3 regions of the Levilactobacillus sp. HBUAS70063 genome follow, and region 1 is predicted to be linked to each of the others. Evidence: predicted binding sites of a transcription regulator. Region 1 holds the regulator's gene; each other region holds the start of a gene.
What was found. Region 1 encodes HrcA, which represses chaperone genes, less so after heat shock. Its sites were predicted from a motif close to TTAGCACTCNNNNNNNNNGAGTGCTAA; they were not measured.

Region 1 (10,543 bases):
CGGAAATCAACACAGCACGCAACATAATTCCGGGACCGGCAGATTTGGTGGAAGCTTGAATAATAATACAAATAACAGTAACGGCCGGCGCGGTAGCAACGGCAATAGTCGTGGGGGCCGGAATAACCGGAACAACCGCAACAATCGCCGCCGTAATAATAACAACAATCGCTACAAGAAGAACCAACGGATCAAGGACACCAATCAACACAAGGGTGCGCCAGAACGGAAGAACAAGGCTTTACCAGATGTTTTAGTCTATACGGACGGGATGAACGCCCAAGACTTGGCCAAAATTTTACACCGTTCCTCAGCCGAAATCGTGAAGAAGCTCTTCATGTTGGGCGTCATGGTCAACCAGAACCAGTCATTGGATAAAGATACCATTGAAATCTTAGCCGATGACTACGGCATCCAAGCCCAAGAAAAGGTTCAAGTTGACGTTTCGGATATTGATAAGTTCTTCGATGCCGAGATGGCCAACACGGACCATCAAGAAACCCGGGCTCCAGTCGTGACCATCATGGGCCACGTTGACCACGGGAAGACGACGTTGTTGGACCACTTGCGGCATTCACACATTACCGAGGGTGAAGCCGGGGGGATTACGCAGGCCATTGGTGCCTACCAAGTCCACTACAACGACAAGTCCATCACCTTTCTGGATACGCCAGGACACGCGGCCTTCACCGAAATGCGGGCGCGTGGTGCCGAAATCACCGACATTACGGTCTTAGTTGTGGCCGCTGATGATGGGGTCATGCCACAAACCATCGAAGCCATTCACCATGCCAAGGCCGCCGGGACGCCAATCATCGTGGCCGTCAACAAGATCGATAAGCCGGGTGCCAACCCGAACCACGTCATGGAACAATTGACGGAATATGAATTGATTCCTGAAGACTGGGGTGGCGACACCATCTTCGTTGAAATCTCAGCGAAGTTTGGCAAAAACATCGATGAACTGCTCGACATGATCTTACTGCAGGCCGAAGTGCTGGAATTAAAGGCTAACCCAGAACAAAATGGGGCCGGTTCCGTCATCGAAGCACGGTTGGATCAAGGTCGCGGTTCCGTAGCCACCCTGTTGGTTCAACAAGGGACCCTACACGTTGGGGACCCAATCGTGGTTGGCAATACCTTTGGTAAGGTGCGGACCATGACCAACGAACGTGGGCGTCGCATCAAAGACGCTAAGCCATCAACGCCAGTGGAAATCACCGGTTTAAACGATGTGCCAGAAGCCGGGGACCGGTTCGTGGTCTTTGACGATGAAAAGACGGCGCGGGCCGCTGGTGAAGAACGGGCCAAGGAAGCCTTGGTTCAGGAACGGAAGAACACCAGCCACGTGACGTTGGACAACCTCTTCGATTCCCTCAAGGAAGGCGAAATGAAGGAAGTTGACGTCATCATCAAGGCGGACGTTCAAGGTTCCGTTGAAGCCTTAGCCGGCAGTCTCAAGAAGATTGACGTTTCCGGTGTGCGGGTTAACATTATTCACTCCGCTGTTGGGGCCATTAACGAAAGTGATGTCACCTTAGCCGAAGCTTCCGATGCCATTATCATCGGATTCAACGTACGGCCAACGCCACAAGCACGGGCCCAAGCCGACAGTGACAAGGTTGATATTCGACTCCACAACGTCATCTACAACGCCATCGATGAAATCGAAACGGCGATGAAGGGGATGTTGGAACCAACCTACGAAGAACAAGTGACGGGCCAAGTTGAAGTTAAGGACATTTTCCACGCTTCCAAGGTCGGCACGATTGTCGGTGGGATGGTCACGGAAGGTTACATTACCGCGGACGCCGATGTTCGGTTGATTCGGGATGGCGTGGTCATCTACGAAGGCAAGCTGGGCAGTCTGAAGCGTTTCAAGGACGACGTCAAGCAAGTTAAGATGGGTTATGAATTAGGATTAACTATCGAGAACTATAACGACATCAAGGTAGACGACGTGATCGAAGCCTACGTGATGAAGGAAGTTCCCGTTAAATAAAAATCGGAGGCAAACGTCATGGCACAATATCGAGTTGGCCGGTTGGAACAAGAAATCCAGCGGGAAGTTACGGATATTCTCCTAAAACGTGTCCGCGATCCACGGGTCGAGGGCGTCACCGTTACCGGCGTGGAAGTCACAGGTGACTTGCAGCAGGCAACGATTTACTACAGTATTTTATCGGACAAGGCTTCTTCTGTGGAAAAGACACAGCAGGGCCTGAAGAAAGCTACGGGACTGATTCGGTCTGAATTGGGGTCACGCTTGAGCATCTACAAGACGCCCGAGTTAACCTTTGAGCAGGACCAGTCTGTGCGTTACGGTAGCCGGATCGATGAACTGCTAAACGATCTCCATCACCAGGAGTAATCTCCGCGTGAACGAGATGGAGGCGTTGGTCCAAACGGATCAACGCCTCTTTTTAGGTTCCACCGGGGGTGATTGCCTGGCCGTACGCCAAAACTATCGCCTGCGGCTGCCAGAAATTCCGCCTGCTGTGGGGACCGGCAAAAGCCTGATGAAGCGGTCTTTTGCCTCGACTTGGAGCCGAAGAACGCGTCTCCAAGTGCGTCCGGTGAAGTAACCAGTAACCTGACTCAAGACGCCAGCTAACTTCACACCCACGGCTGGCTCCATTCCTGGCCTCCTCCGGCGATGCAGTTTGAATAAACACTGTTTTTCGGTGTATCCGTTAATTTGAGTGTAAACTAACATTGCTGGTCGATTGTAATAGAGCCGTGAGTGAGCTAAATTTGGGCTTAGTCGGGGCATTTCCGACTGATGATTTACCAGTCAGGAATGGGCGTCTTGGTGACACCGAACTCTGGTGGCACCAAGTGAGGAGCGAAACCGTTTCTCAGGCTCTCTCCGGTCCGTCCCCAGCGTTTCAGCCCAGCCGCAGGCGAATGGCCAGGCAACGCCAATTGCCCCCCAATGATATTTTTGAACAGAAAGCAAAGCAACATCCAGAAACGGAGGAAGCATGACATGGACGGGATTATTCCGCTTTATAAAGAACGGGGCCTCACCAGCTTTGACTGCGTGGCGAAGCTTCGGGGCATCCTGCACACCAAAAAGGTCGGACACAGTGGCACGTTAGATCCCGGTGTCGATGGGGTTCTACCCATCTGTATTGGAAGTGCCACGAAGGTCGTGCCTTACCTGATGGCCTCGGGTAAGGTTTACAAGGGGACCGTCACGTTGGGATTGGCCACGACCACGGAGGACTTGGACGGCGACGTGATTGACCGGCAGCCTTTGACAGCGCCGTTCGATCGCGCTAAACTGCTTCAAGCGGCCGCGGCACTGACCGGTACCATTCAACAGACGCCGCCCATGTACTCGGCGGTCAAGGTGAAGGGGCGCAAGCTTTACGAGTACGCTAGAGCCGGCGAGACGGTGGAACGCCCCACCCGGACGATTACCGTGAAGTCCTTTGACCTCGTCGACGAGGGCCAGTTCGATGCCGAACAGGGAACCCAGACGATTGCGTTTGAGATCGCCTGCTCCAAGGGGACCTACGTGCGGACACTGGCGGTCGATCTGGGTCGGCAGCTCGGTGTCCCCGCGGTGATGGCCTCCCTGACGCGGTTAAGGAGTGGTGGTTTCACACTGGACCAGACGGTGACGTTAGCCCAAGTGGAAGCCGCCATGGCCGCCGACGACCTGACCCCGATTCTGCGGCCGATCGACTATGCCTTGCGGGATTACCCTCACGTGGCGTTGTCCGAACGACTCTGGGGTCTCGTCAGAAATGGCGTGTTCCTGGACGAAGAACAAGTCGGCAGTACGGCTCCGGTCGTGGCCCTGACTTATCAGGATCAAACAAAGTGTCTGTACCAGTATTTACCCGAAAAAAAGCAATATAAGCCGCTCAAGATGTTTGCGGTGAATTAAGATTTGAGAAAGAGGCGTCTTGTCATGGAAGTTATTCGAATACATCACCCCCTGGATGCGCGACAGATTCCCGATGATCCGGTCGTTTTGGCCATGGGATTCTTTGACGGTGTCCACCGGGGGCATCAGGCGGTCATCAGACGGGCTAAGGCGCTCGCTACGGCCAAGCATGTGAAGCTAGCGGTATTGACCTACGATCATCATCCGGCGCTGGTTTACCGGCCGCTAGAGGGCGATGACCGAAAATACTTGAGCACGCCGGACCGAAAGCTCCAGCAGCTGGACCGACTGGGCGTGGATCGCGTCTTTCTCGTGAGCTACACCGGAGATTTTTCGGCCCAAACGCCCCAGGAGTTCGTGGATAACTACCTCGTGGCGTTTCACACGGTTGCGGCCGTGGCGGGTTTTGACCACACCTATGGCAAGAAAGACGTGGCCACGATGGACCGGCTCCCGGCGTACGCGCAGGGCCGTTTTGACGTGGAGACCGTCGCCAAGGAAGCCAGCGACCAGGAGAAGATTAGTTCCACACGGATTCGTCAGGCCATGAAAGCCGGCGATGTGGATACGGCCAATAATCTGTTGGGCTACCTGTACCGGTCGACTGGCGTGGTGGTTCACGGGGAAGCTCGCGGGCGGACGATTGGCTTTCCAACCGCTAACGTCTTAACGCCGGAGAACGAATGGATTCCGGGTATTGGCGTCTACACGGCCCGGCTCAAGGTCGGGGCCATTTGGTATCCCGGCATGATTTCGGTGGGCCGCAATGACACGTTTGGCGACAATCGCCCGATTACGGTGGAGATGAACCTCCTAGACTATCAGGGCAACCTCTACGGTGAAAACGTCGAGGTCGAGTGGCACCACCGGCTACGGGGGCAAGTCAAGTTCGATTCCGCCCAGGGTCTCATCGACCAATTGAAACAAGACGAAGTGGCCACCCGGGAGTATTTCTCGCAGGTTGCGGCCGACTGATCTCGCGCACAAACACGGGTAGTCGTGAATGACTACCGGCGTTCGTCAGAGATTCCGGTCATCTCCAAATTAACGACAAAAGCCCGGCAGTGTCCGGGCTTTTTGCCGTGGCCGGGCACAACGCTCGGTTTGGGAAGATAATTGCAAGTCCCCCAATATTTGGTATGCTGGGGACTGGTTAGGCTGATCACCGACGAAAAGCCTAGAGACACGGTAAATCGGTTACAATTTGGCAAATTAGCACTTAATTGCAGAGATTGCTAATTTTTCTACCAGATTTCTTGACTTCAAAACCCGGTTTTGCTACATTATATATGTGTCTTAGCACTTGATTAGTTTGAGTGCTAAAAAAGGGGTGATTGTGATGCTTTCAGAAAGACAAATGATGATTCTGCGAGCCGTTGTCCGTGACTTCACCAATACCGGTGTTCCGGTGGGGTCTAAGGCATTAGCCAAGCAGTTACCCATCCACGTAAGCTCAGCGACAATTCGTAACGAGATGGCAGCCTTGGAGGAACAGGGTCTGATTAAGAAGACCCATTCCTCTTCCGGCCGGATTCCTTCGGTCGAAGGCTACCGGTATTACGTTGATCATCTGGTGAAGCCCGATCCACTACGGCCGAACGATATCGATGTGATTCAGTCCTCATTGGGCGGCGATTTTCACAAGATTGACGAAATCATTTCACAATCCGCGACGATCCTGTCCAACTTGACGAGTTACACGGCGTTTACGCTCAAGCCGGAGTTGAAGGATAGCCGACTCAGTGGGTTCCGCTTGGTGCCACTGGGTAAGCGGCAGATTATGGCGATTCTCGTGACCGATAGCGGGGACGTTGAGAATCAGACCTTTGACGTGGCGGGTGATGTCGATGGCGAACAGCTAGAGGCTGTGGTGCGCTTGATTAATGACCAACTCGTGGGGTTGACTTTACCGGAAGTCTTAAAGAAGTTGCAGGCCGAGATTCCCGCGCAGATTGCCAATTATCTTCAGAGTCCACAGGGATTCTTGGATATCTTCGGCGATGTGCTGACACGGGCCGCTCAGGAGCGGTTCTACGTTGGCGGGCGACTCAACCTCCTGAACTTCTCCCAGGATAGTGATGTTGATTCACTGAAGTCACTGTATTCATTGATCGATAAGACCGATGATATTGCCAGTGTTTTGGGGCAACCCAGTGATAAGATTTCGGTGCGGATCGGAAATGAAATGACCAACGATGCGCTGCGGAACTTCAGTTTAATCACGGCAACCTATGACGTTGACCAGCACGGTCAGGGCATGATTGCCATTCTAGGACCCACGCGGATGCCATATTCTCGGATGCTCGGCATTGTCGGCGCGTTTCGTGAAGAGCTCGCGAAAAAACTATTAGATTATTACCGGTTTTATGACGAGTAAAGAAAGGGAGGGTTTTTATCGTGGCTGACAAGCAACAAGCGTCTACCGATGACCAAACTGCGGCAAAGGCCGCCACGACCAAGCCAGATTCAAAGACTGAACCGGCTAAGGAAGCAGCACCAAAGAAACCAAAATTTGCTAAGAAGGTTGCCACTGCTGCTGAAGTCGATGCACTCAAGAGCAAAGCCAGTGACTTTGAAGATAAGTATCTTCGTGCGGAGGCGGAAGTCCAAAACATGCAGGCGCGTTTCCAAAAGGAACAAGCCACACTTATCAAGTACGATGGCCAGCAACTGGCGAAGGACGTGCTCCCCGTCATTGACAACCTGGAGCGCGCTCTGGCGGTCGAAGCAACGGACGAGACGGGGCAACAACTGAAGAAGGGTGTCCAGATGACCTACGATCACTTGGAAGATGCCTTGAAGCGTAACCACGTCACGGAGATTGAAGCCATTGGGAAGACTTTTGACCCAACGTTGCATCAAGCCGTTCAATCGGTTCCTGTTGAAGAGGGCCAAACCACTGAAACGGTGGTCAAGGTTCTCCAGAAGGGCTACCAATTGAAGGACCGGGTTCTGCGGCCAGCGATGGTTGTCGTAGCACAATAAATCAAATAAAAAACTAATAAAGAGGGAATTTTTGATGGCAAGTAACAAAATTATCGGAATTGACTTAGGGACGACCAACTCAGCCGTTGCCGTTCTTGAAGGTAGTACCCCGAAGATTATTGCGAACAAGGAAGGCGCTCGGACGACGCCATCCGTTGTCGCTTTTAAAGATGGTGAAACACAAGTCGGTGAAGTGGCCAAGCGTCAAGCAATCACCAACCCTAACACCATTTCATCCATCAAGAGTCACATGGGTGAAGCCGGCTACAAGGTCACGGTTGATGGCAAGGATTACACGCCACAACAAATCTCAGCGATGATCTTACAACACTTGAAGTCTTTCGCCGAAGACTACATTGGTGATACGGTTGAAAAGGCCGTTATCACGGTGCCAGCTTACTTCAACGACGCGCAACGTCAAGCAACGAAGGATGCTGGTAAGATTGCCGGGTTGAACGTTGAACGGATCATCAACGAACCAACGGCCGCTGCTTTGGCTTACGGTTTGGACAAGCAAGACAAAGATGAAAAGATCATGGTTTACGACCTTGGTGGTGGGACCTTTGATGTTTCCGTCTTGGATTTAGGTGATGGTGTCTTTGACGTTCTGTCAACTAATGGTGATACTCACTTAGGTGGGGATGACTTCGATAAGAAGATCATGGACTGGTTAATCGCCGACTTCAAGCAAGAAAATGGTGTGGACTTATCCAAGGATAAGATGGCCTTACAACGGTTGAAGGACGCTGCCGAAAAGGCCAAGAAGGACCTTTCTGGTGTGACTGAAGCCCAAATCAGCTTGCCATTTATTTCCGCTGGTGAAAACGGCCCCTTGCACTTGGAAAAGTCATTGAGCCGGGCTAAGTTCAACGAATTGACCGCTGACTTGGTTGAAAAGACGCGGATTCCTGTTGAAAATGCGTTGAAGGATGCCGACTTAAAGGCTGGCGACATCGACGTTGTCATCTTAAACGGTGGTTCAACGCGGATTCCAGCCGTTCAAGAAGCCGTTGAAAAGTGGACGGGTAAGGAATCCAACCACTCAATCAACCCTGACGAAGCCGTTGCTTTAGGTGCCGCCGTTCAAGGTGGGGTTATCACCGGTGACGTGAAGGACGTTGTGCTGTTGGATGTGACCCCATTGTCCTTAGGGATTGAAACCATGGGTGGCGTGTTCACGAAGTTAATCGACCGGAACACCACGATTCCAACCAGCAAGTCCCAAGTCTTCTCAACCGCTGCGGATAACCAACCAGCCGTTGATATTCACGTCTTACAAGGTGAACGGCCAATGGCTGCCGACAACAAGACGTTGGGTAACTTCCAACTCGCTGACATCCCAGCCGCACCTCGTGGGGTTCCTCAAATCCAAGTCACCTTCGATATCGATAAGAACGGGATCGTTAACGTTTCCGCTAAGGATATGGGTACGAACAAGGAACAAAAGATTACCATCAAGAGTTCCGGTGGTCTGTCCGACGAAGAAATCGACAAGATGATGAAGGAAGCCAAGGAAAACGAAGCTGCCGACAAGAAGCGTAAGGAAGAAGTCGACACCAAGAACGAAGTCGACCAATTACTCTTCCAGACGGATAAGACGTTGAAAGACGTTAAGGGCAAGGTTTCCGACGATGAAATCAAGAAGGCCGAAGATGCTCGTGATGCCTTAAAGAAGGCTCAAGAAGCCAACAACTTGGATGACATGAAGACCAAGAAGGATGATCTGACCAAGATTATCCAAGACTTGTCTGTCAAGTTATACCAACAAGCCCAACAAGCTCAAGGTGGCGCTGATGGTGCTGCTGGCCAAGCCGCTGGTGCCGATGGTGCCAAGGCTGATGGCAAAGATGGTGACACCGTTGACGGTGACTTCCATGAAGTCCACGATGACGATGACAAGGATAAGAAGTAAACGGTCGTTGTCTCGTTGCAAGGAGTAAGGCAAAAAGTCAGAGTCCGTGGGGCTTTGGCTTTTTGTTTCGAGTATGCTATTCTTACTAGTAGCGAAAAATTTCGGAATGGATTGGGAGGAAAACGATGGCGCAATCGGACTTATATGGCGTATTAGGTGTCTCCAAGGATGCCAGCCAAGAAGAAATTAAGAAGGCCTACCGGAAATTATCTAAGAAGTATCATCCAGATTTGAACAAGGCCCCCGACGCGGCGGACAAGTTCAAAGAGGTTCAGGATGCCTATGACGTCTTAGGTGATAAGGATAAACGGGCTAATTACGACCAATACGGTTCAGCCGATGGTCCCCAAGGCTTTGGTGGCTTTGGCGGCGGTAGTGCTGGTGCCGGTGGCGGCTTCGGCGGTTTTGGTGGCGGCGGTGGTTTCGACGACATCTTTAACCAATTCTTTGGCGGCGGTGGCGCACAACGTAATCCTAACGCCCCACGCCCGGGCCGTGATTTACAGTACCAGATGACCCTCAAATTTGAAGAGGCCATCTTTGGCAAGAAGACCAAGATCAAGTACACTCGCGAGGCGCAATGCCATACGTGTGGTGGGAACGGTGCTAAGCCGGGGACGTCACCCGTCACCTGTCACCAATGTGGCGGTTCGGGTTATGTGACGACCGAAACCAACACACCGTTGGGTCGGATGCGGAGTCAACAACCTTGCCCCGTCTGCCACGGTACTGGTCAGGAAATCAAGGAAAAGTGCCCAACTTGTGGCGGTTCTGGCCACGAGGAAGAACAGCACGAAGTTGAAGTCACGATCCCAGCTGGGGTTGATGACGGTCAACAAATGCGGCTCCAGGGTCAGGGTGAAGCCGGTCAAAATGGCGGTGGCTATGGCGACCTCTTCATCATCTTCCAAGTCACGCCAAGCAAAGACTTCCGGCGTGATGGGACTGAGATTTACTTTGATCAACCGATTTCATTCGTCCAAGCTTCTCTGGGGGATGATGTGACGGTCAAGACCGTTCACGGGGACGTCAAACTAAAGATTCCTGCCGGGACGCAGGGCGGCACCACCTTCCGCTTACGCGGTAAGGGGGCGCCACGGCTTCGCGGCAACGGTAACGGTGACGAGCACGTGACGGTCAAGGTCATGACGCCGAAGAACCTGAATAAGGGTCAACGGGACGCGCTCAGAGACTTCGCCAAGGCCAGCGGTGAAAGTGTTACAGGTTCTGGCAAAGGTAACTTATTTAACAAAATGCGTGATAAATTCAACGAAAATTAGCTTGCGGGCCGAAGTGCTCTAAGTGCTAATCTATCAAGGCTGCCGACGAGTTCGGCGGCCTTTTTTGATGGGCCGAATCAATAACGAAAATTATGAAAACAAAAGAAAGCCTTAAGGTTGAGTAAGGTTAATTGCAATCAGCTTTTGCCAATGATACTCTCAGAACATAAGGAGCGCAGGGTAACTGCGGAACTCCTCACCACGCATCGTGGATTCGTCGGGGAAATGACACGGTGCGTGGTTGCGAACGGAAGCTGGTTTGGGGGACGAATCGACCAGCAAACTTGGGGGTGAATTTCATGAGAGCAAAGTGGCTGGCGATCTGGCATCAACCAGTAGTGGCCTTTATTGGGTGGACGTTATTCTACTTTGTGATTTTGATGATTTTGGTTTACTTGTATGGTTATAGTGGGTTGAACAACTCGACGTTTATTTACAACGAGTTCTAGCTGCGGGGTCAGCTAACCA
Region 2 (10,543 bases), on a different contig from region 1:
TTCGCCCATCTGGTCCTCAAGCGCCGTGACCTGGCGGCTGAGCTTTCGTTTAGCCTTGGCTTGGTCCTTTTGCGCTTGATAGTCAACCTGGGTCTGCTTGGGGGCGACAACAGTGGGGTGGGCTTCTTCGGCCTCGGCGGCTTCCTTGGCCGCGTAGGCATCCTGCTCGGCCTTCTTGGAAACGTAGTAGTCGTAGTTCCCCAGGTACCGCGTGGTGCCCTCGGGACTGAGCTCGACGACCTGCGTGGCGACTTGGTTGATGAAGTACCGGTCGTGGGAAACGAAGAGAATGGTCCCGTCGAATTCATTGAGCGCGGTCTCCAAGACCTCCCGGCTGTCGATGTCCAAGTGGTTCGTGGGTTCATCGAGCATGAGGAAGTTGTCGTGTTGCATGGCCAGCTTCGTCAACAATAACCGGGCCCGTTCGCCCCCGCTCAGGCTGTGGACGCTCTTGTCCACGTCGGCCCCGGTAAACAGGAAGCTACCGAGGATTGAGCGGATATCGCCCTCGGGTGTGGTGGGGTGGTCGTCCCACAACTCGTGCAGGACGGATTTCTTGTCGTGTAGCGTGGCCTGGTCCTGGTCGTAGTAACCGGTATCGACGCCGGTGCCAAAGATAATCTGGCCCTGAATGGCGGGAATCCGACCCAGAATGGTTTTCAGGAGGGTGGATTTTCCAATCCCATTGGGGCCGACGATGGCCACGGCCTGGTGTTTCTTGATGTCCAGGTTGACCGGTGCGGCCAGAATCTGGCCGTCGTAACCCACGGCGCCGTTGACCACGTCGAGGACCACGTTACCGCTCTGACGCTTGGGCCGGAAGCTAAAACGCGCGGCCTTTTCGTCGCCCTCGGGTCGGTCGATGCGGTCCATCTTTTCCAACTGTTTTCGCCGGGCCTGAGCACGTTTGGTGGTGGAGGCCCGGACGATGTTCTTGTTCACAAAGTCTTCCAGCTTGCTGATCTCGGCCTGTTGTTTGTCGTATTCTTTCCAGGCTAAGCGCAGGCGCTCGGCCTTGTCCGCGATGTAGTGGGAGTAATTTCCCGGGTAATGGTCGAGTCCGCCGTGGGCCATGTCGTAGACGTCGTTGACCACGTGATCGAGGAAGTACCGGTCGTGGGAAACGACCAGGATGGCGCCGGGATAGCCTTGCAAATAGCCTTCCAACCAGGTCAACGTTTCCACGTCCAGGTGATTGGTCGGTTCGTCCAGAATCAGGAGATCGGGACGTTCCAGCAGGAGCTTGGCCAGAGCGAGTTGCGTGCGTTGGCCCCCAGATAACTCGTTAATCGGCTTATCATAGTAGCTTTCGTCGAACTCGAAGCCGTGGAGCACGCCCCGAATCTCGGCCTGATAGCCGTAACCATTCTGATCGCTGAAGTCTTGCTGTAATTGGTCATAGCTTGCACTGATTTGATCAAACTTTTCCTGATCGGCGATGATTGCGGGGTCACTCATCTGTTGTTCGAGCTCGTGCATCCGTTTTTCCATGGCGATGAGCTTGGCAAAGACGCTGAGCATTTCGTTCCAAACGGTCTTGGTCGAGGCCAGACCGGCATTCTGAGCTTGATACCCCATGGTCAGCCCACGCTTAGTGGTAATCTGACCGACATCGGGCGCCGTTTCACCGGCAATCATTTTTAATAGGGTAGATTTACCCGCGCCGTTGCGGCCGACGAGGGCCACGCGACCGTGTTCGGGCACGTCCATGCTGACGTTTTCGAAGAGGACACTGGCGCCGAAACGCCGCGTAACCTGCTGAACTTGTAAAAGAATCACGGTAAACCAACCTCCTTTGTTGTGATGGCTTAAAAGTGAAGGGACGTTACTTTTAGGTTATTTCAATTGCCGACTGTCGTGAAAAAGGACATCCCACAATTTGTTTAGTTTATTGATTAAATTTATCGGACCCATCGCGGCAATTCTGGCCGCATTAACGGGAGCAACCGCCGGTGAGTAATTCCAGCGAGGGCCGGCGTTGCCGACTCTGCCGGCTCGCGTGATTGTCCAATCACTATTTTAGCATATTCTATCGGAAGACCGAAATAACCAAATAAATTGTGAAAAAAACTTGCAAATTCTTTCACAAGATGAACGGTTATGCTATAATCTATAAGAAAGTTGATTTCACAATCCAGACAATTATTTAAATATGAGGCTATCGCTTGTGAACGGTAGCCGGTTTCTTTTAGGAGGTCTCGTTTTTGACAGAACAAAAAATTCCGCGGGCGACAGCCAAACGCTTGCCGATCTATTATCGCTATCTCAATATTTTGCTAGACGCCGATAAGACCCGGGTGTCTTCGACCGAATTGTCCGAAGCCGTTAAGGTTGATTCCGCAACAATTCGGCGGGACTTCTCATACTTTGGCGCCCTGGGTAAACGGGGTTATGGGTATGACGTTGAGAGCTTAATCAAGTTCTTTAAGAAGATTTTGAACCAGGACCGCCTGACCAGCGTCGCCCTGATCGGGGTCGGGAATTTAGGACATGCGCTCCTGAACTTTAATTTCCACCAAGACAGTAACGTCCGTATCAGTGCGGCCTTTGACGTGAAGCAAGAGATTGCCAACACGATTCAAAGTGGGGTGCCCATCTATCCGATGACGGATCTACGGACACAATTGGAAGAACAGCAGATTGAAGTGGCCATCTTGACCGTTCCCTCACAAGTGGCCCAAGAGGTTACCGATGAGGCCGTGTCTGGCGGGGTCAAAGGGATCTTAAACTTCACGCCGCTGCGAATCACGGTGCCCAAGGGCGTTCGCGTTCAGAATGTGGACTTGACCAACGAACTCCAGACGTTGATTTACTTCCTGGAACACTACAATAATTTAAGTTAACGTTTGAATCGTAATCCTCCGGGGTTGCGATTTTTTTTGGCCCCAAGTTGGGGGCGGGGTGGTTGCCTGATTATTCACCTCAATGAGCTGGAAAGCCTGGAACTCTAGGCGATGTGCCGGTGGCGGGGGTGGGACCGTGAATTTGTTTGTCAAATTCCTTGATTTTTATAGGGAAAAACCATATATTAGATATTGTTGATTAGCACTTATGTTAGTCAAGTGCTAATAGTGCTAAAAGTAAGTTTATTGGAGGGATTCAAGTGTTAAAACCATTAGGAGACCGCGTCATTTTGGATCAACCAGAAGAAGAAGAAACCACGGTTGGCGGCATTGTGCTCGCAAGTAACGCTCAAGAAAAGCCACAAACGGCAAACGTTGTTGCTGTCGGTGATGGCCGTGTGTTAGACAATGGCGAAAAGGTAGCCCCAACTGTTAAGGTTGGCGACAAGGTATTGTTTGATAAGTATGCCGGGACTGAAGTTAAGTACCAAGACACCACTTACCTTGTTTTACACGAAAAGGACTTAGTCGCTATCGTTGACTAAGCTTTTCCCACTAAGAAGACTATCCAAATAATTCAAAAATTTTAGTATGAGGTGAATGAATAAAATGGCTAAAGAATTGAAATTTTCTGAAGACGCCCGTAGCAAGATGCTTGCCGGTGTTGATAAGTTAGCTGATACGGTGAAGACCACCCTGGGACCTAAGGGACGTAACGTTGTTTTGGAACAAAGCTACGGCAACCCAACCATCACGAATGATGGGGTAACGATCGCGAAGTCCATCGAACTTGACGACCACTTCGAAAACATGGGAGCTAAGTTGGTTTCTGAAGTTGCTTCTAAGACCAACGATATCGCCGGTGATGGGACCACCACTGCTACGGTATTGACGCAAGCCATCGTTAACGAAGGCATGAAGAACGTCACGGCCGGTGCCAACCCTGTCGGCATCCGTCGTGGGATTGAAAAGGCAACGAAGGCCGCCGTTGATGGTTTACACAAGATGTCACATGACGTCAAGACCAAGGACGACATCGCCCAAATCGCTTCTATTTCATCAGCTAGCGAAGAAACCGGTAAGTTAATTGCCGATGCCATGGAAAAGGTTGGTAACGATGGGGTTATCACCATTGAAGAATCCCGTGGTGTTGACACCAGCTTGGACGTGGTTGAAGGGATGCAATTCGACCGTGGCTACATGTCACAATACATGGTTACCGACAACGACAAGATGGAAGCCAACTTGGACAACCCTTACATCTTGATTACCGACAAAAAGATTGCCAACATCCAAGATATCTTACCATTACTGCAATCCGTTGTTGAACAAAGCCGTTCATTGTTGATCATCGCCGATGACATTACCGGTGAAGCTTTGCCAACGTTGGTTCTGAACAAGATGCGTGGGACCTTCAACGTGGTTGCTGTTAAGGCACCTGGCTTTGGTGACCGTCGGAAGGCAACCTTGCAAGACATCGCGGTTCTGACTGGTGGGACGGTCATCACTGATGACTTGGGTCTTAACTTGAAGGACACCACGATTGATCAATTAGGTCAAGCCCAAAAGGTTAACGTGACTAAGGACAACACCACTGTGGTTGAAGGTGCTGGTGCCAAGGATCAAATCGCTAACCGGGTTGCTGAAATCAAGGGCCAAATCGAAGAAACGACTTCTGACTTCGACCGTGACAAGTTGAAGGAACGTTTGGCTAAGTTAGCCGGCGGGGTTGCCGTTGTTCGGGTCGGTGCCGCAACCGAAACTGAATTGAAAGAACGGAAGTACCGCATTGAAGATGCCTTGAACGCAACGCGTGCCGCTGTTGAAGAAGGCTTCGTTGCTGGTGGTGGAACTGCTTTGATCAACGTGATCAAGGACGTTGCCGCTGTCAAGGCAGAAGGCGACGAACAGACCGGGGTTAACATCGTTCTCCGTGCCCTGGAAGAACCCGTTCGTCAAATCGCTGAAAACGCTGGTGTTGAAGGCTCCGTTGTCGTTGAACACCTGAAGGGTGAAAAGGAAGGCATCGGTTACAACGCCGCTGACGGCCAATACGAAGACATGGTTAAGGCCGGTATCACCGACCCAACTAAGGTTACCCGTTCTGCTCTGCAAAACGCCGCATCCGTATCCGCTCTGTTGTTGACGACCGAAGCCGTTGTGGCTGACAAGCCTGAAGACAACCCAGCACCCGCTGCACCTGCTAACCCTGCAGGCATGGGCGGCATGATGTAAAAACTGAATCGCTAGCTTGCTAGTGGATTAAAAAAGCCAATCGGTGCGCCGATTGGCTTTTTTGTGGTTGCACCTAGTTGGCTAAATATGGCCGTCAGACAAGTCGTTTTGAGCACGGGTCTCTTCACCTGGGAGCACGGGAGAAGGCCCACTACGACCGCCTAGGGATGGTTAAACGGCCATGTGCTTCGGCCAGGCTATGCTGGTCCTTGGGGAGCACCTGGGCAGAGCGGTGACCAGTCGGTAGCGGCATAAAATTTATCAACGGCTCATTTAAAACGTGAAGCGCTTTCTTCTGCCATAGACTGGCAACGGTGAATTGCCGATAATTGGCGGTTACGTCGTCATGGCCAGTTTTCTTAGTTGCTATGCTGAACAAGAGTGGTATTGTGGAGCTAGTTGTAGTAGAATTACGTTTGCGTTTGAAATTGGAACGATTAATAAAGACTTTTTAGGCGGGTGCGAGCCCGTTTTCATTATTTATGGAGATAAGGAGTAAGTAGTCATGTGGCGTTATTTAAAGCGGGTTTTGATTGGGAAACCCCTAAAGACCATGGACGAAGGTGGCCAGGCGTTAACGAAATTTAAGGCGCTGGCCTTGCTGTCATCTGACGCACTGTCCTCCGTGGCTTATGGTACTGAGCAAATTACGACAGTTCTGATTACCTTGTCCGCAGCGGCCTTGATGTATCAATTGTGGGTTGCCGCGCTGGTTCTGGTCCTGTTGTTTGCGATCACGCTTTCTTATCAACAGATCATCCATGCCTATCCGACAGGTGGTGGCGCCTACGTGGTTGCTAGCACCAACTGGGGACAGTCGGCCGGTTTAGTCGCCGGGGGATCGCTGTTGGTTGATTATATGCTGACCGTGGCCGTTTCAACGACGTCTGGGACCGAGGCGATTACCTCGGCAATTCCGGCGTTGTCGCCTTATTCAGTGTTGGTTTCGGTGCTGATCGTTATCGGCATTATGTTGCTTAATTTACGGGGAATGCGAGAGTCGGCGTCCTTTCTGACCGGTCCCGTGTACTTCTTCATCCTGATGATTGTGGTCATGATTGGTGTGGGCTTTTACAACATCGTGACCGGGAGCATCACGTATCACGCCTCGGCACGACTGGGCGGTTCGGTCTCCGGGATGACGCTGTTGCTGTTCTTCCGGGCGTTCTCGTCCGGGTCTTCTTCCCTGACTGGGGTGGAAGCCATCAGTAATGCCGTGCCAAACTTTAAGAAACCGAAGAGTCACAATGCCGCGGCGACGTTGGCCATTATGGCAACGATCCTGGCCATCTTCTTCGGCGGGATTACCTTCCTCAGTTATTACATGGGGATTCGGCCCGAGGCAAGCCAAACGGTGCTTTCCCAGATTGGGGTCGGCGTTTTTGGCCATGGGGTTATCTACTATTTGCTACAATTGTCCACGGCTTTGATTTTAGCCGTTGCGGCCAATACCGGGTTTTCGGCCTTTCCGATTCTGGCCTACAACCTGGCGAAGGATAAATTCCTACCACACGCTTACCTGGACCGGGGGGACCGTCTCGGTTACTCCAACGGGATTATTTCCTTGGCGGTCGGGGCCATTGTCCTGATCTTCATCTTCCACGGGCAAACGACGCTGTTGATTCCACTGTACGCGGTCGGTGTGTTCGTGCCATTTACGTTATCGCAATCCGGGATGATTATTCACTGGTTCCGGACGCGCGAAGGGTTCTGGCTGGGCAAGGCCTTCATCAATCTGATTGGGGCCCTGATTTCCGTGGTCCTGGTCATCTTCCTGCTGTTCTTGCACTTCGCCAACGTGTGGCCATACCTCATCATCATGCCGCTGTTGCTCTTGCTGTTTTATCGTATTCACCAGCATTACAAGAAGGTGGCGCGGCAGCTGCGGGTGGCGGCCAAGACGAAGGCCGACATGCACGAGTACGATGGGGCGACCGTCATCGTGCTGGTCAGCAACATCACCCGGGTAACGGCCGGCGCCATCAATTACGCCCGGTCCATTGGGGATTACGTCATCGCCATGCACGTGTCCTTCGACGAGAATCCAGAGAAGGAACACAAGACGGCGCAGGAATTTAAAGAGGAATTTCCGGACATTCGGTTCGTGGATATTCACTCCTCCTACCGGTCGATCGCAACCCCGACGCTGCGGTTTTGTGACGTGATTGCTAAGCGGGCGGCCGAACGGAACTTTACTACCACGGTATTGGTTCCACAATTCGTTCCGCGCCATCCTTGGCAAAACGTCCTGCATAACCAAACGGCGCTGCGCTTACGGACGACTTTGAATTCACGAGAAAATATTATTGTTTCGACTTATAACTACCACTTGAAAGAGTAGTTCCGAAAGGCCCCCAAAACCGGTTTGGTTTTGGGGGCCTTTTTGAATGAAAGTAAAATTAAGGGGTACCGGCACGATGAGGTTCTGTTCACTAAGATTGGTGAAGCCATGAGCCCACGCCTGCTAGGGAGTCCGCCCTCTGCGTTTCAACCCCGATTTGGCGAACGGTCGGGCGGCTGGAAAGGAGCGGCGTCACGATCAGGCTACCGTAATCCCACCAGCGAGGCGAACGGTGGCACGAGCAGATCGACCACAATCGAGATGATGACCACAGCAATGGAAGCCATGGACCCCTGGATGGAGCCCAGTTGAACGGCCTTAGCCGAGCCTACCGTATGGCCGGCGGTTCCTAGCCCTAACCCGGCCCCAATGGGATCCTTGTCAATCCGGAAGAATTTGACAAGCCAGTCGCCCAGCGCGTAAATAATGACGGAATTCAGGATACAAGCGGTGGCCGTGACCGCGCCGACTCCACCAATGGCGTTGGAAATCGGCATGGCAATCGCCGTCGTGGCCGCTTGCGGTAGCATGGAGGCAATCCCCACGGTATCCAGGCCGATGAGCTTGGCGGCCTCGTAGATGACCAATAGGGAGATGCTCAGGCCAATGATCAGGGACAAAATGATTTCTAGCCAAAAGCGTTTGACAATGTCGTTTCGGCGATAGAGCGGCACGGCAAAGGCAATCGTGGCCGGATTCAAGAACCAAAAGATGATGTCACCCCCGGGCTTGTAGGCCGACCGATAGAACGTCTCGGTTGACGTGCCAAAGGTCTTGGCGAGGAGGAAGAGGACTAAAATACCCAGAACCATCCCGACAAAGAGGGGTTGAAAGAGAAAGAAACCTTTACTGACTTTGAAGAGCCATTGGCCGATGAGGTATACGACCAGTGACAAGAAGATGCCAAAGATGGCATTCCCAGCGGTGGAGCCGTCGGCGTTGTTCCCGAGACCGTCGCCGAGCCATTTGCCCCACAGCGCTAAATCGGGGTTTTCCGCTAAAATTATCATGTTATAACCTTCTTCGTTAAGGCGCTAAAGTGTCGTCTCTTGTTCCACCGTACAACTGCGGTGGAATAGGTGTTGTCGAAGCCAGATCAAGCCGACGGCGGTGTAGCTGACTAGCACCAGCATGACAATGGTGGCAATCAGAACGACCGCGGTAATCTGTAGCCCCTGAGTCTTTAAGATATCCAGACTGGCGGCTAGTTGAACGCCGGCGGGAACAAAGAGAAAAGCAATCAAACTGATCATGAAATCGGCAAATTTTTCAACGTGACGTAATTTTAAAATATGAGTGGCCAGTAGGGTGTAGAGAATTACAATCCCGATGACTGGCGTAGGGACTGGGAGCGATGCCGGAAACAGCGGTGAGATGAGGCTGGCCACAAAAAGAATGGCCGCGAAGATACTCATCTGTACCAGAATGGGTGCGGGCTGTTCGTCGACGGGCGCCGTCTTAGTCGTGGGGTGCTGTTGAGCCAAGATAAAATCTCCTTTCAGACGCAAGGCATAATCAGCGATGCGAGAGAGGTTACAAAGAAAACCTTGGCAGAGGCAGTGATGAAACTAGCTGTGAAACCGCTCTCAATCGCTCACCATCATTATATGAGATCTTGACGGTTTGCACAAGGCTAAACTGCGGTGTGGCGCGGTTCAGGCGACCACTTGTGCAGTGAACCGCGCTTGCAAGCGACCGAACGAGGTTTCAAAAAGCTTTTCAGAACGACTAATTTTTCACAAGCGTAAAAATTCGGGGGCGTCTTGTCAAATTTGGCCAAAAAAGTTTATTTTTTTGTGGGAAATGACGCCCAAGAATGACGGCCACCGTCTAGAATGACCTTTGTTCGGCGGACTACTTCAATCCCATAAAGGCCGCGAATGGGGGCACCACGATGTCGACCACAATGGAGATAATAACCACGGCGATGGAGGCCATGGACCCTTGAATGGACCCGAGTTGAAGCGCCTTGGCGGAACCGACCGTGTGACCGGCTGTTCCTAAGCCTAGGCCAGCGCCGATGGGATCGTTGTTGATCCGGAAGAATTTAACCAGCCAATCGCCCAGCGCGTAAATGATGACGGCGTTGAGGATACAGGCCATGGCGGTAACGGCGGCATTTCCACCAATCGCGGTCGCAATTGGCATGGCAATCGCGGTGGTTGCGGCCTGTGGTAGCATGGAGGCAATCCCGATATCGTTGAGACCAAGTAACTTGGCGGCACCGTAGATGAAGAACAGTGACGCAATCAGCCCAATAATGAGGGACAATACAATTTCAAGCCAGAAGCGTTTAACCACATCGTTTCGTCGATACAGTGGGATGGCGAAGGCAATGGTTGCGGGGTTCAGGAACCAGAAGATGATATCGCCCCCGGGCTTGTAGGCCGACTTATAAAAGGTTGCGGTCGTGGTCCCGAAAACCTTGGCCATCAGAAATAAAATGAAGATGCCGAGGACCATCCCAACGAAGAGTGGCTGGAAGAGGAAGAACCCCTTGCCAATCTTGAACAGCCATTGACCGATTAAGTAAACCAATAGGGAAAGAAAAATTCCAAAGATCGCGTTACCTGCTGGTGCGCCGGCGGCATTGGTGCCGAGGGCATCGCCTAACCACTTGCCCCAGATCGCCATGTGTGGCGCGGCTGTTAAAATAATCATGGACACTCATCTCTCTTATGCTTATTGAGTAAGAATCAGGCGGATAAACCTTATGACTTCACGTCAACACTTCGATGGAAGACGTGCTTGCGAATCCAAATCATTCCGGCAGTGGTGTAGGCCACCACGACCAGCATGACAATGGTTGCAATCAGGACCACGGCAACAATCTGGACGCCTTGGGTCTTGAGAATATTCAGGCTGGCGGCCAGCTGAATGCCCGATGGCACAAACAAGAAGGCAATCAAGCTGATCATGAAGTCGCCAAACTTCTCAACGTTACGCAGCTTCACGATGTGCGTGGCGAGTAGCACGTAGAGGAGAATGAGCCCGATAACCGGGGTGGGAACTGGAAAAGAAGGCGGGAAGAGGGGTGAAATCAAACTGGCAACAAACAGAATAGCGGCGAAGATCGCCATTTGAACAATGATGGGCGAGGGCTTCTCCTCCGTCTGCTCCGCCG
Region 3 (10,543 bases), on a different contig from region 1:
GGCCCACGCCAAGGATGAACTGGAATTCCTGAACGGCGCGGTCGACGATGACCTGTTGAACCGACTTCACCAGACGACGAGTGAGAAATTCGCTCAGATTACCTACACGAAGGCAATCGAACTCTTGAAGGAAGCCCCCGTTAAGTTCGACGTTCCCGTTTACTGGGGGCTGGACTTACAGGCCGAACACGAACGGTACCTGTGCGAACAGATCTACAAGCGGCCAACCTTCCTGACGGACTACCCACGCGAAATCAAGGCCTTCTACATGCGGGACAACGACGATGGCAAGACGGTTGCCGCCGCCGACCTGCTGGTGCCACGGATTGGGGAACTGATCGGTGGAAGTCAACGTGAGGAACGTCAAGCCGAAATGGCCAAGAAGATCAAGGACAACCACTTACCACAAGAAGAGTATCAATGGTACCTCGACCTGCGGAAGTACGGGGAAACCAAGCACTCCGGTTACGGTATCGGGTTCGAGCGGTTGCTGATGTACGTCACGGGGATGGAAAATATCCGCGACGTGATCCCTTACCCACGGACGCCAGGCAACGCCGAATTCTAAGACAATCTGTTTTACCTGCGACTGCCAGGGATTCCGCCTGCTGAGGGGCCGGTAAAAGCCTGAGAAGCGGTCTTTTACCTCGATTGGAAGCCGCAAACCACGTCTTCCAATCGTCCGGTGAAGTAAGCTGGCTAAAAACGCCAGCCAACTTCACTCTCACGGCTGGCTCCATCCCTGGCCGCCTCCGGTAACGATTGTCGGTCGATCTTCTCGTTCGGGTTGCCGTAGAAGTGGCCGGGTGACATCGGCGAGGGTGTTTCCAGTTAGGTGAACAGTCAAAACGGTGTTGCCGGAGTGCGCCATGCATCATGCGCCATCAAGACGCCTAAGAACGATAGCGAAATCAAAAGAAGCCTCCCAAACAATCTCAACGGATTGTTTGGGAGGCTTTTCGAGTTCCTTTATAGCGTTTCAGTGGGGACCAGGCGGGCGTAACGGGCGTTGATGTAGGCGGTTGGGCCAATCTGATACCAGGTTAGGTGCTGGTCGTCCACGATTCGACCGCGGATATCCAGCGTTTCGCCGTGGGCCAATTGCCCAGCCGTTTCGCCGTACGGTTCAGTGTAGATGGAGACCGCCGCTCCTGGGACGTAATCCACGGTGCCCAGTCTAGCGTAGGGCTCGGGATGCCACAGCCGCTTTTGCGGGAGGGCCGGTTGCGCCAAGCGGTGGTCGCGTCGGCGGGTTTCTTCGGCACTCAGCCATTGATTGCCCCCAAGATTGTACCAGACGGACCCGTCCGTCAGCGTGATAATCATGAAGAGGCGCCAAAGCGAATCCGCCGGGAATTGGTAGCCGTAGTCGCGGCCCTTAGGTTCATCGTAAACGGCGTGATCCGCCTGAAGAAAGACGTACTGGTGAACGCGTTGGACGGTCTCCCAACTATCCCGACGATAGAAGTAGACCACGCGTTTGGCTTGGCTGGTAAAGGTTCCACGCTGGGGGCCTTGCGCCTGAAAGATGTGGTAGCCGGGGACCGTGGGCGGCGTGAGGGTGTACGTTAACCCTAATTTGCCACGATGGATTTGCGGCAATTCGAGTAGGCGACCGGAATCGAAGTCTACCAGGTAGCCGACGATTGGCTTCCCCAGTAGTCGCCGGTAAATCACCGTCGTTAGGCCGTATTCACTGATAAAGTCCTGTGTAAAGCCGTGAATCCGCGAGAGTGCATACCCCGGGATATCTGGAAAACGGTAATTTACGGGGGTGTTGAGCGGCCCCGTGATGACCAACGCCGGTTGAAGGGCGCGGTCGTGTTCATCGACTAGGCGAACGACCAACGTTGCGGTGGGTGCCGGCGCGGCTGCTTGTGGCGTCGGGGGTAAGGTAATGATCGGTGTGGTCAGGACCACCGGCGGTTCGACGGATTGACTGGGTTTTACTGGTTCAATTGGCGGTTGAACCGGCGGGACGGCCGGATGGCGACGTGAGACGACCGGCTGCGAAACGGCTTCGCGCCGGGGCTTAGGTTCAATCAAACGCCGTAACCAGTCAAAAAATGCCATACCATTCACCTCCAGAAGTTTCCTTTAAAATCTAGTATACCATTTTTACCCGTCACGCCAACATGTGAACGCTATCAGTTTTGTCTTTCGACAATGGTTGCGGGGCGTTGTTGACAGTCTTGGTAGCCGTGAGTGGGTCAAATGGGGACAAACTAAAAGGGTGCGCAACCGCTGTGGCTGAGCACCCTGGAAAAATCAGAAATTAAGCTTTAGTTGTATCGGTCGTCGATGCGGTGGCTTCATTGTCAGCAGCCAACGTAATCTTACCGTCTTCAATCTTGGCAACGAGATTGAAGACGTCCCCGTGGTCCAGGTAGAAGTCGGCAATCCGGTCTTCAATCTCTTCTTGGATGACCCGGCGAAGTGGCCGTGCCCCCATGGTTGGATTGTAGCCCTTTTGGACCAATTGTTCTTCAACAGGTTCGGTGACGTGGATGTGGAGACCTTGACCGGCCAGCATCTGGTTAACATCATCGATCATTAAATCAACGATGTGCATCAGATTATCCTTGCTCAATGAATTGAATTCAATGATGTCATCGAAACGGTTGAGAAATTCCGGCTTGAAGTAGTTGGTTAGGTTACCCAGAACGGAGTGGGTGGTTCCTTCGGCAGCGGCTCCGAAACCAACATTGGCTTCGGCATCGCCGGTCCCGGCGTTACTGGTCATGATGATCAGCGTGTCCTTGAAGGAAACCGTCCGCCCTTGCGAATCGGTCAACCGGCCATCGTCAAGAATTTGTAAGAACATGTTCATGACGTCAGGGTGGGCCTTTTCGATTTCATCCAACAGAATCAACGTGTATGGATGACGCCGAACTTGCTCGGTGAGTTGACCAGCTTCTTCATAGCCAACATAGCCAGGCGGTGACCCGATCAGCTTAGAAATGGAATGTGGCTCCATGTACTCGGACATGTCGAAACGAACCATGGCGTCCGTGGACCCGAACATTTCATTGGCTAATTGCTTGGCCAATTCCGTCTTCCCCACACCGGTTGGTCCGACGAAGAGGAAGGAGCCGATTGGCCGACCAGTGCCGTTTAACCCAATCCGGTTCCGGCGAATGGCGCGGGCAACCTTATCGACCGCTTCGTTCTGGCCGATGACGTGCTTTTCAAGGTCGGCACCCAAGCTCTTGAGCTGGTGTTGTTCCTTGGCCTGTAATTCACCGACCGGAATGTTGGTCTTTTCTTCAACGATGTCTTGCATGTCCTTAACCGTGACTTCGGCGGAAGCATTTTGGTCGGCGTCCTTGGCATTTTCCTTGGACTTCTCCAGCTTCGTGACTTGATCACGGTAGTAGGCGGCCTTTTCGTAGTCTTCCTGCTTCAGGGCAGCCTGCTTCTGATCCTCGGCCGACTTGATCTTTTCATCAATGGCCTTCGGATCGGCGACATTAATGGTTAAGTTCTTGCGTGAACCGGCTTCATCCAACAGGTCGATGGCCTTGTCGGGTAAGAAGCGGTCTTGAATGTACCGATCGGATAACCGAACGGCCGCATCAATCGCATCGTCCGTGTAGTGGACGTGGTGGTAGTCCTCGTATTTCTTTTGGATACCCTTTAAAATCTTAACGGCTTCGTCAGCACTCGGTTCATTGACCGTGACCGGTTGGAACCGCCGTGCTAAGGCTTGGTCTTTTTCAATGTCACGGTACTCACTCAGAGTCGTGGCCCCGATTAATTGAAAATCACCACGGGCGAGGGCTGGCTTTAAGACGTTGCCAGCGTCCATCCCGCCTTCGGCATTCCCGGCACCCATGATTTCATGGATTTCATCAATAAAGAGGATGATGTCGGGGTTAGCCTGAACCTCTTTCATTAACTGTTGCATGCGTTGCTCGAACTGGCCACGGATACCCGTACCCTGGACCAGTGAGACCACATCTAGACGAATAATCTGCTTGTTGGCGAGCTTTTGAGGAACGTTGCCTTCGACAATGCGTTCCGCAAGGCCCTCAACAACCGCCGTCTTCCCGACACCGGCTTCCCCAATTAAAACGGGGTTGTTCTTCGTCCGCCGGTTCAAGATTTCAATGACTTGAGCGGTTTCCTTATCCCGGCCGATCACGGGATCGACCTTGCCATCCTTGGCCATCTGGGTCAGATTCAGACCATATTGGCTGAGTAAGCCGTTGCCTGAACCGCCCTGATTGCCGGAAGGTTGGGTTGGACGCCCTTGACCAGACGCTTGTCGGAAATTAGCTTGGCTGTTGTCGCCGCCTTGCATTGCCCGGAAAATATCATCCAGGTTATTAAAGCCGAATGGATCTTGTGCCATACGGCCACCTCCATTTCCAGAATCGTTTGATTGCTGTTGCTTCAGCAGCTGGTAACAATTTTGGCATAGGTCAACTTGTTGCCGCTGCCCATTTACACTCATGTAAAGGTGAATCGTTGCTTCATTGCGGTGGCAATTTTGACATAGCATCTTGTCGTCTCCTTTCTTGCCTGGAGTTCTCGTAGGAAATTCCCACGCGGTCGACGAAAAGCCTTTGACCTTTCTTGACCATTGACCACATTATACCGCGTTCAGCTGACCGTGCAAGTATTTTGTTTGCACGAAAGATGCGCGGTGTGGCGGGCGATTTCCAGCGAACGACTACATTTTAGCACTCTCGGCCATAGAATGCTAAAATGACTATCTCAAATTGGTCAAAAAGTTAAAAAAGTTTTGACCGCTACGGATTTTGACCGTAAGATAGGGAAGAACGTTTTGTTTAGAATTAGGAAGGGGGCACGCTATGGATCGCGACTTTACGGATTTAATGAATCAATTAAAGGATAAAAAAATCGACCAGTTTGAAGTTACGCCGGAAGACTTTCCCGCTTTTCAAAAGGCGTTTATGGCATTTGAGACGCGCAAACGGGTGGTTGGCCAGGCCGAAAAGAACGGTAAAATCATCTATCACTACGATCATGACGCCGGAAATAGCGGTGAATAATGATTTTTTGATGAAAGCGGTTCATGTATAACTTGTAATTTCTCGCTTAGATTGATATTCTTAATAGGTAGGCGTGACTCGTTGAATGGTTGTTTGATCAATGCGCAAGGTCAAGGCGAGTGACGTTCGGTAAGTAGTCAACCTAAGCTTAAAGGAGATCGATCAATTATGGAAAAACGCGAATTTCATGTTACAGCAGAAACAGGTATTCATGCACGTCCAGCGACTTTATTAGTTCAATCAGCAAGCAAGTTCAATTCTGAAGTTAGCTTGCAATACCAAGACAAGTCCGTTAACTTGAAGTCTATCATGGGTGTAATGTCCTTAGGTGTTGGCCAAAACGCCGACATCACGATTACGACTGATGGTGACGATGAAGCTGACGCTATGACTGCCATTGCTGAAACGATGACTAAAGAGGGTTTATCTGACTAATGAAGGCGATGCTCAGGGGGATTGCTGCCAGTGATGGGGTGGCTTGTGGTCGGGTCTACCGACTAGATGAGCCAGACCTGCACGTTTCTCAGCAGACAATCACTGATCTTGATTACGAATTAAATCGTTTCCATCAGGCCCTTGCAGCAACCGTCTCGGAGATCGAGACGATAAAAACTCGTGTAAATAAAAACCTGGGTGCTGACCGTGCCCAGGTTTTTATTGCGCAAATGGCGATGTTAAAGGACCAGGATTTGGTGGGAAACATTGAACAGCGGATTCGCGACCAGCACGTCAACGCCGAATTTGCCGTGGCATTGGTCTCGACGACCGTGCGAGACGAGCTGGCGGAGTTGGCGGACAACCCCTATCTACAGGATCGGCTGACTAATTGGCAACAGGTGGCCAAACGACTGACAGCCCACTTACTCGGCGTCACGCTACCCGATTTGGCGTTGGTTAAGACGCCGGTGATTGTGGTCACCCATGACTTGATTGCCAGCGAGGCGGTGGCCACTAATCCCCAGCAGGTCTTAGGCTTTGTGACCGATGCCGGTGGGCGGACCTCGCATTCATCGATTCTGGCGCGGTCCCTGAATATCCCTGCGGTGGTCGGTACGCAAGCGGCCACCCACGAGCTGACTAATGGTGACCTCATCATCGTCAACGGAACGCAGGGGAACGTGATGGTCGGTCCGACCGCCGATGAGATTGCCGTGGCGCGGCGGACCATGGCCCAGCGGGTAAAGAACCAGCAACGGTTGGAAAAGCTCACGCATTACGAGACGGTGTCGAAGGACGGCGTGGGCGTCACGCTGGCTGCCAATATGGGGGCCGTTACCGATTTACCACGAGTTACCGCCAGTGGCGCCGAGGGGGTCGGTTTGTTGCGAACCGAATTTCTTTACCTGGACGCGCAGCACTTACCGACCGAAGATGAGCAATTTGCCATCTATCGGCAGGTGCTGACCGAACTTAGCCCCCGGCCAGTGGTCATTCGCACGCTTGACGTGGGTGGCGACAAGGATTTACCGTATCGGCCCATGCAAAACGAGGCTAATCCCTTCATGGGAGCCCGGGCCATTCGGCAAAGTCTGGCGCATCAACAGGTCTTTCGCAGTCAGCTGCGGGCGTTGATTCGGGCCTCGGCGTTTGGCGACCTGAAGATTATGTTTCCGATGATTGCCACGCTGGATGAATTGCGGCAGGCCAAGGCCATCTATGACGACGAGCGCTCGAAGCTCACGGCTAAACGTGTGCCGATGGGCAAGATTGCCGTGGGGATGATGGTTGAGGTTCCGGCGGCGGCTTTGCTGGCGGACCGGTTTGCCAACGAGGTGGACTTCATGAGCATTGGGACCAATGACCTGATTGGGTATACCCTGGCGGCCGACCGGACCAATCAGAATGTGGCCTATCTCTATCAGCCGTATCATCCTGCAATCCTGCGGCTCATCAAGCACGTCATCACGGCCGGCCACGCCGCGGGGATTCCCGTGGCCATGTGTGGCGAGATGGCGGGCGATCCGATTGCACTGCCGTTGCTGTTGGGCATGGGCTTAGACGAATTCTCCATGGCCCCCGGGTCCATTCTCAAGACGCGTCAGCTGATTAGTCAGCTGGATGCGCACGAGTTGACCTCATTAGCGGAGACCACGGTTAACTCGGCCAGCACCAGCCAAGAAGTGGTGACGATGGTCCAAGCGGCCGTACCGGATGTTTTGAAATGAAAATTAAGCGTTCGTGAAGAGTTTGGGCGTCTGGCCCAAGCTCTTTTTGCTTGGTAGCGATTGGGGGATGCGGACTGTGGTGGCTGGCTTCCGAGCGAGGTGGAAGCCCGTCTCTTAGGCTGGAACCGGCCCCCACAGCAGACGGAACCCTTGGCAGCCGCAGGCGTAGCACAAGAGTTACCGTAAAAATCAGCGGGGGAACGAGTAACCGGCGTGAATGGGCAAATGATGAGATTTTCTTGCGATAGCGGCTGACGTTTGCAATCCCCTAGTCAAACCCATATAATTGTGATGATTGTACAAAGCGAAGCTCCAAAACTTTTAGCCAAACACAGACGCAAGGGGGATTGGCGATGAACATTGGCTTATTTACGGATACCTATTTCCCTCAAGTGAGTGGGGTTGCAACTTCGATTAAGACGTTGCGTGATCAATTGGAAAAACAGGGGCATCAGGTCTACATCTTTACGACCACCGATCCGAACGTGGAACGCAACGTTTATGAGCGGAATGTCTTCCGTTTTTCGAGTATTCCGTTCGTTTCGTTTACGGAGCGGCGGATTGCCGTTCGGGGATTATTTCAGGCCTATCAGATTGCAAAGGAATTGAACCTAGATATTGTGCACACCCAGACTGAGTTCTCGATGGGGTGGATTGGAAAATTTGTGGCGCGGAACTTGGAAATCCCCTGCCTACATACCTACCACACGATGTACGAGGATTATCTCCATTACGTGGCCAACGGGAAGATTTTGAAGCCCGTGCACGTTAAACAGGGGACGTTGGCCTTTTGCTATCACCTGACGGGGGTCGTGGCACCGAGTGATCGGGTGCTGACGACGCTCACCGACTATGGGGTGAAAGCACCTATTCGGGTGATTCCGACCGGGGTCAACCTGCATCAATACGAACAGCCAGATACGGCTAACCTTCGGCGGGAGTTGGGGTACCGGCCGGATACGCCGGTGATTCTGTCACTGAGCCGGTTGGCCTACGAGAAAAATATCAAGGAAAGTATTGCCGCGATGCCGCGAATCTTAGCGGCCGTCCCCAACGCCCAGCTACTAATCGTGGGGGATGGACCGGCCAAAGAAGACTTGGAGCAACAGGTCCGAGACGCTCAGCTCACGGATCACGTGACCTTCACCGGGCAAGTCAACAACAATGATGTCTTTCGCTATTACCACATGGCGAATGTCTTCCTGTCGTCGTCCGATTCCGAGTCGCAGGGGTTGACCTACATCGAGGCCATGGCGGCCGGTACCAAGATTGTGGTCATGACCAGTCCGTATACGGATGAGTTGCTGTCTAGCCGAACCTTAGGGGTGACGTTTAAGACGGCCGACGAGATGATTGCCAACGTCATCGATTACCTGCAGCACGGGGATGAAGAGCAGGACCCGGATTTATTGGCCCGTAAATTGGCCGAAATCTCCGCGGATACCTTTGGCCAGCGGGTCATCTCGTTTTATCAGGATGCCCAGGCCAGCTATGAGGCCACGCACGAGGATACCCCGGACTTTAGTGATTAGAGGAGCAATTGAATGCTAAAAATTAACATGTTCTCCAAGGCCGATTCCGTTAAGGGACAGGGCGTGGGGAGTGCTTACAATGAACTGATGAATCTACTGGCAACGCGGTTAAAGGCCGACTTTCAGGTCACGGTTAACCGGTACGGGCGGGTCGATGTGACCCACTACCATACGATTAATCCGACCTATTATCTGTCGACTTTTTTACCGGGACGGGGCCGGAAGATTGGTTACGTTCATTTTTTGCCGGAAACGTTGGAGGGGAGTCTGAAGATTCCGCAACCGTTCCGGTCTATCTTTTATAAATACGTCATTGCCTTTTATCGCCGGATGGACCACATTGTGGTGGTTAATCCGACCTTTATTCCTAAGCTGGTGGGCTATGGCATTCCGGCAGAACGCGTGACGTATATTCCCAACTTCGTCAGTCGCAAGGAATTCTATCCCGTCGATCACGACCAGAAATTGGCGTTGCGCCGACAGTACGGGTACGATCAGCAGCGGTTTACGGTGCTTGGCATTGGCCAGATCCAGGAACGCAAGGGGCTGTTTGACTTCATCAAGTTGGCGCGCAATAACCCGCAGATTCAATTTATCTGGGCGGGTGGCTTTTCCTTTGGTCGCATGACGGATGGCTACGCGGCCCTAAAGAAGGTCGTCGATGATCCGCCGGCTAACCTGAGTTTTCCGGGCATCGTGCCGCGTGAAAAACTCGTGGATTACTACAACTTGGCCGATCTCTTTCTCCTGCCATCGTTTAACGAGCTCTTTCCCATGTCGGTGCTAGAGGCCTTTAGTACGGGGACTCCGGTTCTTTTGCGGGATTTAGACCTTTACCAGGCGATTATTGCTGGGGACTATCAACCGGCCGCGGACTACGATGAGATGAACGCACAGTTACACAGCTTGCCGAATGATCCGGCGGCCTTGGAACACTGGCACCAACAGAGTCTGGCCGCCGCCGACCGTTACTCCGAGGAACATTTAACGGAGATTTGGCGGAAGTTCTATACGCAGCAAGCAAAAGAGGGGTAAGTTGAATGTCACGACGAAATAAATGGGTACTAGCTTTAATGTTACTCTTGGGGATTGCCATTTTCGCTTATTCACTCCGTGACATTAAATTCTCCGTTTTGGTGAACGACTTTGTTCACATTAATTTCTGGTGGTTTGGGGTCGCCGTTTTATGTATGCTTTTGTACCTGGGATTGGAGGCGTGGATCGTCAAGGTCTTCATCTCCGATCGAATCGAAGGGTTTACGTTTAAAGACGCCGTACGGATTCCGTTGGTGGAACAACTATTTAACGGGATTACACCGTTTTCTTCCGGTGGTCAACCCGCACAACTATTTGCGCTGATGCAGACGGGGATCGATGCGGGAAAGGCCAGCTCGGTGCTGCTCATGAAGTTTGTGGTCTATCAGTCGATGATCGTCATTAACTTCATCATCGCCTTGGTGATTGGCTTCCAGCAGATTCAAGACAAGTTGCATGCGTTGTCCTGGCTGGTGATCTTTGGGTTTACGATTCACCTGGCCGTTATCGTGGGACTGCTGATGATTATGTTCTGGTATTCCTTTACCAAGAAGATGGTGGGCGTTATCTTGTATCCCTTCCATTGGTTCATGAAGGCCGAACGGTTCCACCGTATCGAGGATAACTTGAATAGTAAAATTGATTCGTTCTACGCGGAGAGTGTCCGCATCAGTGGTAAGGGAAAGCTGATGCTCCGCGTCTTCGTGATTACCTTTTTCCAGCTGATGTTCTATTACCTGATTCCATACTTCATTATGCTGTCGCTGGGGTATACCACGGCCAACATTGTCAT

Region 2: a site for HrcA is predicted at 3,043-3,069, ahead of groES (co-chaperone GroES). Genes of this name have one in related genera too.
Region 3: a site for HrcA is predicted at 4,683-4,709, ahead of V8I28_RS09655 (ATP-dependent Clp protease ATP-binding subunit). Genes of this name have one in related genera too.

The regions. Positions count from the first base shown of each region.
Region 1 covers NZ_JBANSM010000001.1:354,174-364,716, reverse strand. Annotated here, with positions in the region: gene infB (translation initiation factor IF-2) at 1-2,002, shown strand, start outside; gene rbfA (30S ribosome-binding factor RbfA) at 2,021-2,371, shown strand; gene V8I28_RS01760 (hypothetical protein) at 2,379-2,585, shown strand; gene truB (tRNA pseudouridine(55) synthase TruB) at 2,990-3,898, shown strand; gene ribF (riboflavin biosynthesis protein RibF) at 3,923-4,873, shown strand; gene hrcA (heat-inducible transcriptional repressor HrcA) at 5,238-6,275, shown strand; gene grpE (nucleotide exchange factor GrpE) at 6,296-6,883, shown strand; gene dnaK (molecular chaperone DnaK) at 6,918-8,795, shown strand; gene dnaJ (molecular chaperone DnaJ) at 8,921-10,075, shown strand; gene V8I28_RS01725 (teichoic acid D-Ala incorporation-associated protein DltX) at 10,375-10,524, shown strand.
Region 2 covers NZ_JBANSM010000004.1:111,711-122,253, forward strand. Annotated here, with positions in the region: gene V8I28_RS07375 (ABC-F family ATP-binding cassette domain-containing protein) at 1-1,779, opposite strand, end outside; gene V8I28_RS07380 (redox-sensing transcriptional repressor Rex) at 2,205-2,843, shown strand; gene groES (co-chaperone GroES) at 3,104-3,388, shown strand; gene groL (chaperonin GroEL) at 3,453-5,078, shown strand; gene V8I28_RS07395 (APC family permease) at 5,584-7,419, shown strand; gene lrgB (antiholin-like protein LrgB) at 7,623-8,429, opposite strand; gene V8I28_RS07405 (CidA/LrgA family protein) at 8,454-8,834, opposite strand; gene lrgB (antiholin-like protein LrgB) at 9,274-10,080, opposite strand; gene V8I28_RS07415 (CidA/LrgA family protein) at 10,131-10,543, opposite strand, start outside.
Region 3 covers NZ_JBANSM010000006.1:3,324-13,866, reverse strand. Annotated here, with positions in the region: gene asnS (asparagine--tRNA ligase) at 1-568, shown strand, start outside; gene V8I28_RS09660 (MucBP domain-containing protein) at 970-2,073, opposite strand; gene V8I28_RS09655 (ATP-dependent Clp protease ATP-binding subunit) at 2,276-4,504, opposite strand; gene V8I28_RS09650 (hypothetical protein) at 4,818-5,018, shown strand; gene V8I28_RS09645 (phosphocarrier protein HPr) at 5,187-5,453, shown strand; gene ptsP (phosphoenolpyruvate--protein phosphotransferase) at 5,453-7,183, shown strand; gene V8I28_RS09635 (glycosyltransferase family 4 protein) at 7,537-8,715, shown strand; gene V8I28_RS09630 (glycosyltransferase family 4 protein) at 8,728-9,750, shown strand; gene V8I28_RS09625 (lysylphosphatidylglycerol synthase transmembrane domain-containing protein) at 9,756-10,543, shown strand, end outside.